DNA from 2 places in the Bradyrhizobium sp. USDA 4011 genome. Region 2 is predicted to be linked to the other one. Evidence: riboswitches for the same ligand, from Rfam matches in the RefSeq annotation. Region 2 holds a riboswitch; the other holds the start of a gene.
What was found. Region 2 has a riboswitch for fluoride ahead of crcB (fluoride efflux transporter CrcB). Riboswitches for the same ligand answer to the same signal wherever they lie in the genome.

Region 1 (4,405 bases), 2.9 Mb from region 2:
CTTCGCGGTGTGCAGACGGCTTGAGTGCCCGAAACCCATTGGTCCCCGCAGAACCGTCGCGCCAGCAAGATGCATGCCACGGGCCTTCTGCACGATCGCCTCGTAAAGCGGTTGATGTTCAAAACGATCATCCTCTCCAAAGAAGATGCGTAAGAGCATTGCGTCTTTCGGTATATCCATATTCCCTCCTAGGCTTTGTGCGCTTCTGGGACGCCGGACGGCACCGAGCCTTCCGCTTTGATCCTGTTCGCTGAATTGTTTAGAAAATGGCGCGGAAGGTAGAACGCGTTGGCAATTAGGGTCGGGACGACGGCACTGCCGACCACGGCTGCAACTAGCCCCGAATACTGCGCCTGACTGATGATGCCGTGTGACAGTCCAAACAACGACGAAATGGTGCCGAATGTCAGTCCTGTTGACATCAAGAGAGTGGTGTACATCGCATCCTTATGCGGTGAACCGAATGCGCGAGTAACCGGATAGACGCCGATTATTTTGGTGACCAGCTTGACCGCAAGCATCACAAGAAATGCTGCAGGTGCCGCGATCAGGGCTGGTACCGAAACAAAGGATCCAGCTCGGATGAAATAGAACGGCGTTAGAAATCCGAAACACAAGGTACGCAGCCTTCGGATCAGAATGTGATCCTTGCCGACGCTCCCTGCGAGGATCATCCCAATAAGGTAGGCCGGGAGCACAGCTTCGCTATCGGCCCAACTCGCAAGTCCGCCAAGCGCGAACAGCAGCAGCAGCAAATACTTCGTTTCGAGTTCAGAAGGGCGATTGCCGTACAAGCGGAAGAACTGCGCAGTTACCCAAGGTAGGAGCACGAGAACGGCGACGCAAACTCCGACAAAAACCAGAGTTTTCAGCGTGAACGGTGCAAAGATGAGGCCCAGCACCAGCACCGTACCAAGATCAGTGACGAAACACGCCGCGAGTACTACCTTGCCGTAGTTGGTGCCATTGAAGCCAAATTCGAGCATCACCGCATACACCACCGCAACGGAGGTCGTAGACATTGCGACTCCCGCAAGCCAACTGGCCATAGGGTCCCAGCCGAGCAGGTACCGAGCCGCAAAGGCACATCCTACGAACGGAACGAAGAAACTAATTAGGCCAACCGCACCTGCCTCCTTCCAACGTTCACGAAAAACGGCTGGATCGAGTTCAGCACCCGCAAGAAACGTAAGGAGGATTGCGCCTGTCCCCGACAAGAACTTCACCCAGGTCTGGTCGGTGCCAAGCATAGCTGCGCCAATAATGGCACCAATCACCAGTTGGGCTATGGTACCAACGACGATTTCCGACAGAGCAGTCGCGATGCGCAGCCAGATAGACAGCAATGTGGCCATGAGAGCGAGGCCGAGCCACAGGGCAGCAAGGGTCCAGATTTCAGTCATGGCTTCCCGGAGCTTTCACCACGAGGAAGGATCAAATTTTCGAGCCGAGTGAGGGCCAACCCTGCGGCCTGCCAAATGGCATTAGTCAGGATGATGGTGCAGAGCATTATGAACATCAGAGTGCGGTTCGAGTTGGACATTTCACTCGCCTCGGCAAGCGCATAAGCACCACCAAAGACAGCTAGAGACAGTGCCAACCACAGCAGCGCAAACGCTCGTGACCACGAGTTGTGTTCGCGAGCGTTCGCCATACGTGCAGGTTCACTGAGCATGCCGGCCCCCTTGAGTTTGTTGCGGTTCCTCCAATTCAGGCGTCATCTTCTATCCCTACTGAGACGCCATTCCGCCAAGGTGACGCCCATTCCAAGGAATAGCGTCAACCAAACAACTTCAGCGGAATCTTCAAAGTAGTAGGCTAGCGCACCGACGACCCACAGTGCGGCCACAAACCAAATCGCGATTGCTAAGGAGCTAGGAAGTCCAGCCATTATGCGCTCTTTCTCAGGCGCTGCTGGGAACAAATAAGCTCCTACCGACGCCCTGCGTCCTGGTAGGAGCCATCAGCCTCACGGCGGTTGTCGGGGGACCCCATCCCCATCAAACATCTGATTGGATACTAGATTGGATGAGCGAGGCGTCAAGTGCTTTTGCGTGGGATGACCGTTAACGGTCAAAAGCCGATATGAACTCACGAAGCCGAGTTGCTCGCAGGCGAACCATCCAACTATTTTGCCTGCATCGTCTCGCACTACAAAGGTTACGATTGACGTCCTGACCTTCCATCGGACGGATCGAGACGTTTTGCGCGAGGATCGCATCGGTCGCGCCAGTCAGCGTCGGATCGACGCCATACGTGACCTCGCGCTTCGCAAGCAAGGTCTCCGAACTCACTGAAGAACAGTGGGCCGCTGTTTCTTCGGACGGCGACTTGGTCGTCACCGGCCAGCAAGACTTCTGAATTCGCGCGTCGGCTTTCCCAACCGATACTGGTTGCCCTTGCGAACTCGTCACTTCTCGCCCGATCCCAGTCAATCCCGGAATTGCCCAGGGGTGTCACTCGAAACAGCGCGTCACACAGGGACGACGACGGTTGGGATGCAAATGCTCCGCTCAACTCCTCGCAACGACGGAGACTATTTCGGTTGCCGCACCGGCATTCATGCCGCCGTCGATCACGAGCTCGCTGCCGGTGACGTAGCGCGATGCGTCCGAAGCGAGGTAGAGCACGCCTTGCGCGATCTCGATCGCCTGGCCGGCGCGGCCGAGCGGCGTGGCGAACCTTGCGCGCTCCTCCGGATCGATCGGCGCGTTCTGGCCGGCGCCCGTCGCGCCGGTCGGGATCTTGCCCCAGATCGGCGTGTCGATGATGCCGGGATGCACGGAGTTGACGCGGATGCCGTCGTTCACCTGCGCGCATTCCATCGCGATCGACTTGGCGAACAGCCGCACCGCGCCCTTGGTCGCGCTGTAGCCGGAGAGCGTCGCCGCACCGCGCAGTCCTGCCAGCGACGACATCATGATGATCGAGCCGCCGCCATGCTTGCGCATGAGCGGCAGGGAATGCTTCACCGACAGGAATACGCCATCGAGATTGATGGCGGTCTGCCGGCGCCAGTCCGCGAGCGACATCTCGACAATCGACGGCGCCCCGATGCCGATGCCGGCGTTGGAGACCATGATATCGAGGCGGCCATAGCGCTTGCCAATGTCGGCGATAACCTCGATCCAGCGCTCCTCGCTGGTGACATCCTGCGGCAGGAAGATCACCTCGCGACCAGCCTTCTTGAGCCGCGCGGCGAGCTCGGGTCCTCTCAACTCGTCGATGTCGGTCGCAACAACCGTCGCGCCTTCCTGCGCGAACAATTCGACGATCGCCTCGCCGATGCCCGACGCGCCGCCGGTCACCAGCGCGACCTTGCCTTCAACCTGTCCTGCCATGTCCACTCCCAACGTTTCTTATTTGATCACCGTCGGGCCCTGATCCGGTACCGCGACGTCGAGCACACGGAATTGCACACGTTCGGTGCCTTGCCAACGGTCGACTGCAAGAGAGCCCGCCACGTGCAATTGCTGGCCGCGATTTTGCGTCAAGGCGCTGCCGAGCTTCTGTCCGACCGAGCGGAATGCGATACCGTTAACGATGGAACCATCGCCGGACTTGAAGCGCAGCCGCAAATGCGCCTGCCCGACCTCGTCGGCATAGACCAGCTGATGTGACGGCAGCGCGATCACCGGCTCGGGATTGGCGGCACCGAACGGCCCTGCGCGATTGAGCGTCGCGGCGAATTCCGGCGTCACCGCGCGCCCGGTTACGGCGCCATCGATGAACAGCTCGTTCTCGTGACGCGAGTTGGCGACGTCGGCCGCCAGCGCGCTCTCCATGTAGGCGCGGAATTCGGCGAGCTTCTCCTTGCGCAGCGTGACGCCGGCCGCCATCGCGTGCCCGCCGCCCTTCATCAACAGACCGTCGTGCACCGCCTGCCGCACCGCCTTGCCGATATCGACACCGCCGATCGAGCGGCCCGATCCGGTGCCGATGCCGCCCGGCTCGAGCGCGATCGCAAAGGCCGGCCGTGCGAACTTCTCCTTCAGCCGCGCCGCGACCAGCCCGACCACGCCGGGATGCCAGCCTTCCGCCGCGGTGACGATCACCGCGCCCTTGTCCTCGAGCCCAAGCGAGGCCAGCGCTTCGGCTTCGGCCTGCGCCTCGGCCGCTTGCTCGATCACCCGCCGTTCGGCATTGAGGCGATCGAGCTCGGCCGCGATCCGCGCGGCCTCCGAGACATCGCCCTCGAGCAGCAGCCGCACGCCGAGATCGGCGCGCCCGATGCGGCCGCCGGCATTGATGCGCGGGCCCAGCATGAAGCCGAGATGCCAGGCCTCCGGCGGGCCATTGAGCCGCGCCACATCCATCAGCGCGGTGTGGCCGACATGGTCGCGGCGGCGCATCGCGATCAGGCCCTTGGCGACAAAGGCCCGGTTCAGCCCGATCAGCGGCGCGA
Region 2 (4,405 bases):
CGCGCAGACGGCCGACAGCGATGCGCGGCTGCGGCGGGTGATGGAAACCTATATCGACTATTGGGCCGACAACCCCGATCACTTCCGCTCGCTGTTCTCGATGTCCGGCACGGCCGAGGACCGCCGGTTTCCCGACGGCGTCTATTTCGGCGAGACCGAGATCGCCCGCCGCAGCTACGAGCTGTTCGTGATCTCGGTGCGGGAGTATCTCGCGGCACATGACGCCGAGCCGGCGTCCGGCCTGCCGCCGCGGCTCGCAACCGCGCTGCTTGCGGCCGTGCATGGCGTGATCGCGCTCGCGCTCGGCACGCCGACCATGAAGCTGCCCGATATGCGCGGCACCGGCCGTCTCCTCATCGCAAGCCTGATCGATGCCTGGACAAGCAAGTTGGCCGCCGCGCGGAAAAGCGAGGGCTGGCCGCGGGTCTCGATCGGCACCTTTGCCTGACGGAATGGTATCCGAAGGTGCACGCCGACGCGGCATGCGCGCTGCGAAGTGGAATCGCCTGCCTCTGCCTGCTAAGCGCGGCCGATGGATAGACGCAACGCGACCGAACGATCGGCTTTCTCTGCCTGGTGGTGACGGCCTTCGGCTGGGCCCTGAACTGGCCGCTGATGAAGCTGTTGCTGCAGCAATGGCCGCCGTTGTCCGCCCGCGGGCTGGCCGGGACCTGCGCGGCGGTGATCCTGGGCACGCTGGCGCTGGCCCGCGGCCAGTCGCGGTGCCGCGCGAGGCGCTGCCGCGGCTGTTGTTCGCCTCCTTCACCAATGTTGGATGGGCTTTGAGGCCGCCCAAGGAACCGACGTTCGCGGGACGCGTTCTCCTGAAAAGGGAGCTTGGCCATGCGCAAGGCGATCGCGCGGCTTGATGCGGAGCAGAAGGCGCAGCTGCTTTATCTCGCAGATCTCGGTACGGCGATGTTCACCTCGGCGCTTGTGGTCTGCACGCTGAAGGCGATTGTGGAACTCTTCGTCGCCGGCTGAACCGCCGCGGCAGCGCAACGCGCCGTTACTCCCCTTGCGGCGCGTCCCCTTGGGTGTGCCCATCCGGCCCCCGGTTAAACACCCCATACTCGCTCGACTTCACCCCGGCCCCTCCATCGACGCCGTTGCCGGCCAGACCGAGCCTGAGCAGCTCGCGCACGGCCGCGGCACGTGTCGGCATGCGGTGCCTGAAGCGGAAATCGTCGAGAGCCGATAATTCTTCGGGGGAAAGCATGACTTGAAGACGTTCAGCGCGAAGCTCATTCATCGCAAATCGCCCAAAATTAGCTAGTTGAGTAATTTGCTAAACGAACCAATTCGCGGTGGGTTCCATAGCTTGAGATAATAGCGTCGATTGAGTAAGTTAATCAAATAAAATCAATGACTTACAAGAAAGATTAAGGGAACGATCCGGCTGCCCCTCCGTTGTCTGGCGGGAGTGACGCCATGACCAAGCACGTCAAGCTACCCCGAAAGCTATCCGAGGAGCCGGAAGCGCCGGAACCGCGGCGCCCGAGCCACGCACGGGTCATCGATCAACTGGACCGCTGGGCCAATAGTCCCGGTCTGCAACCGCCAAGGGTGAGTGATGCAGAAGACGATTCAGAAGCGGAAGCGATCTGAGCCCCATACGTTCGAGCAGCGGCTCGAAGAGCATCGCCTGCGGCTTGAGAGCCGGCTCGCGCAAGCGCCGAGCGGCGCCGAACGCGAGCAGATTGCCGCGCGCATCGAGCAGCTGCGGACAGCTGCCGAGCTGAACGCGATGCTGTCGATGAGCGAATGAGCCGACACCCGGCAGCGCCGGGACGCCCCAACGTGCTCCCGCTGCTGCGCTCGCCTACCATCCCCGCGTTGATGGGGATGGAGTCCCCCGATAACCGCCGCAAGGCTGATGACTCCTGCCGGGCGCGACAGCGTCGGTAGGAGCATGCGCCACCACCGATCCGCAGCGCGTGCCCCGCGAATGAGAAGGGGCAGAGCATGACGGGTCTTCCCAGCTCACTCTCAATCGCATTGTCGCTGGTCGGGTCGATCTGGCTCGTCGGTGTCGTCGCCCCATTGGCCGGCGCCCCTGGCGAGCTGGTCGGCGCGACCATCGTTGTTGGGCTTGTGACAGGCGTCGCCGAGTGGCGGGGCGGAAAGGCAGAATCTTGAACGTTCAGTTGTTGGCGGCGGTCGCGATCGGCGGTTCGCTGGGATCGGTCGCGCGCTATCTGGTGGCGATCGGCGCGGGGCGCCTGGTCGGCACCGGATTTCCATGGGGCACGCTGGTGATCAATATCGTGGGCTCGTTGCTGATCGGCGTCTTCGCGGAGTCCTTCGCGCTGACCTGGAATGTCAACCAGGCGGTGCGGGTGTTTCTCACGGTCGGCATCTGCGGCGGCTTCACCACCTTCTCGACCCTTTCGCTCGATGCGATCGCGCTGATGCTGCGGGGCGAGCTTTGGCCGGCCGCTGCCTACATCGCGGCCTCCGTTGCGCTCTCGATCCTCGCGCTGTTCGCCGGCCTGCTGCTGGTGCGAGTTAATTGTCAGCTACGCGCCCGCCCTTCCCGTCATCCTGAGGAGCGCGGAACGCGCGTCTCGAAGGATGCACGGCTCGGCTGGTGGCCGTCGATCCTTCGAGGCTCGCTGCGCTCGCGCCTCAGGATGACGGGGCCAATACACGAACGGATATGCCAATCTCTCTAAGCGCTAATCAGCAGGATGGCGGCCGGCGCGCGGGTTCGTCGTCTGGCCCGCGTGGGCGCCGTTCCAAAAAAGTGAAGGGCTGGAGGTATCGTCTGCCGCCGGAATCCTTGGCGCGCCCGGGGCCAGCCGGTAGGATGGAACCCGGATCGTGGTCAGGGACCAAGGAAAGACTGCGGAATGAAGCATGTCGACGTCGCGGTGATTGCTGCCACGCTATGGCTGCTGGCGTCGATGGTGCTGGACATCCTGACGCCGAAGTCGATCACCGCGCTGATGATCGCCGCCGCGCTCGCGCCGCCGTTCCTGATCGGGATCGGCATCCATTTCGCACGCGAATATTTCAAGGCGAAGCGGCGCAGCTACCGGCCGCCGCAGTGGGACGAACGCTTCAGGAACTAAGCGGGGCAGGGCTGCAAGAAGGGCTGCACCTGCTGCATTGAACTGCGCACATGGCTTGCTAAGGTTGCGCCATGACCGAGCACCTTCCCGACACGATCAGCCGCCTCTACACCGACCCAGGCGAATATGTCGACAGCGACCATCCCGCCGTCGAGGCGTTCGCCCGCGCCGCCGTGGCGGCCGGCGCCGGCACCCGCGACATAGCGAGCCGGCTCTACACCGCGGTGCGCGACGGCATCCGCTACAATCCCTATGTCAGCATGCGCTCGCCCGAGAGCTACCGGGCCTCCAGCGTGCTCGCCGCCGGCAATGGCTACTGCGTCGGTAAGGCGGCGCTCTATGCCGCGGCCTGCCGGGTCCATGGCATCCCGGCCCGGGTCGGCTTCGCCGACGTCCGCAACCATCTCACCACCGAGAAGTTGCGCCAGAGCATGGGCTCGGACCTGTTCACCTGGCACGGCTTCACCGAAGTGTTCGTCGATGGCGCCTGGCGCAAGGCGACCCCGACCTTCAACGACACGCTGTGCGCCAAGCTCGGCGTCAAGCCGCTCGATTTCGACGGCCATTCGGATGCGCTGCTGCACCCGTTCGACGGCGCGGGGCGCGCCTACATGCAGTACGTCAACGACCACGGCACCTATCACGACGTCCCGGCCAAATTCCTGATGCGCGAGATGGCGCGCGAATACGCCAACATGCAGGGCGAGGACATGTCCGGCCGCGACATGGAGCGCGAGGCGGCGGAGCAATAGCGCGAGCGCGCTGCGAACGTGGTGCGCTGTCGGATGCCGTCCTGGCTGAACGTGCGCCGGCTGAGGGGGCGGTGTCATGGATGCGGAGCTGCCGAAAGGTCAGGTCGGCCGCCCGGCCACGGGCTGGGAAGACGCGGTCGCGCTGACCGGGTTCATCCTGGTCGCGGTCGGGCAGGCCTCCAATCAGGTGCTGGCGCGCGGCCTGGCCGGCTCGGTGCCGCCGTTCTCGCTGGCCTTCTTCCGCTGGAGCATCATCGCCATCGGCCTCGCGCCGTTCGCGATCGCGGCGTTCCGGGACGGCAAGATCCCGCTGGCGCAGAGTTTTTGGCCGATCCTCGCCGCGGGCTTCCTCGGCATGTTCCTGTGCGGCGGCCCGGTCTACGTCGCCGGCATCACCACCACCGCGATCCATATCGCACTGATCTTCGCGCTGTCGCCGATCATGGTGCTGCTGATTTCGGCCGCGCTGGGCATCGAGCAGATCGGTCCGCTGCAATGGCTCGGCACGGCGCTGGCGCTCGCCGGTGCGCTTTTGATCGTCTCGGGCGGGCATCTGGAAACGCTGACGCAATCGAGCGC

Region 1: it holds a riboswitch for fluoride, as region 2 does, so the genes downstream of both, ACVW1C_RS01810 (hypothetical protein) here and crcB (fluoride efflux transporter CrcB) in region 2, are expected to answer to the same signal.

What each region holds. Positions count from the first base shown of each region.
Region 1 is NZ_JBSSGG010000001.1:336,182-340,586, forward strand. It holds gene ACVW1C_RS01800 (DUF190 domain-containing protein) at 1-180, opposite strand, end outside; gene ACVW1C_RS01805 (cation:proton antiporter) at 189-1,403, opposite strand; gene ACVW1C_RS01810 (hypothetical protein) at 1,400-1,675, opposite strand; fluoride riboswitch at 1,948-2,008, opposite strand; gene ACVW1C_RS01815 (glucose 1-dehydrogenase) at 2,514-3,341, opposite strand; gene recJ (single-stranded-DNA-specific exonuclease RecJ) at 3,360-4,405, opposite strand, start outside.
Region 2 is NZ_JBSSGG010000001.1:3,284,516-3,288,920, reverse strand. It holds gene ACVW1C_RS15395 (TetR/AcrR family transcriptional regulator) at 1-448, shown strand, start outside; gene ACVW1C_RS15390 (hypothetical protein) at 616-786, shown strand; gene ACVW1C_RS15385 (hypothetical protein) at 844-984, shown strand; gene ACVW1C_RS15380 (hypothetical protein) at 1,010-1,252, opposite strand; gene ACVW1C_RS15375 (hypothetical protein) at 1,574-1,768, shown strand; fluoride riboswitch at 1,833-1,893, shown strand; partial or broken gene crcB (fluoride efflux transporter CrcB) at 2,136-2,507, shown strand; gene ACVW1C_RS15365 (hypothetical protein) at 2,853-3,074, shown strand; gene ACVW1C_RS15360 (transglutaminase-like domain-containing protein) at 3,146-3,826, shown strand; gene ACVW1C_RS15355 (DMT family transporter) at 3,903-4,405, shown strand, end outside.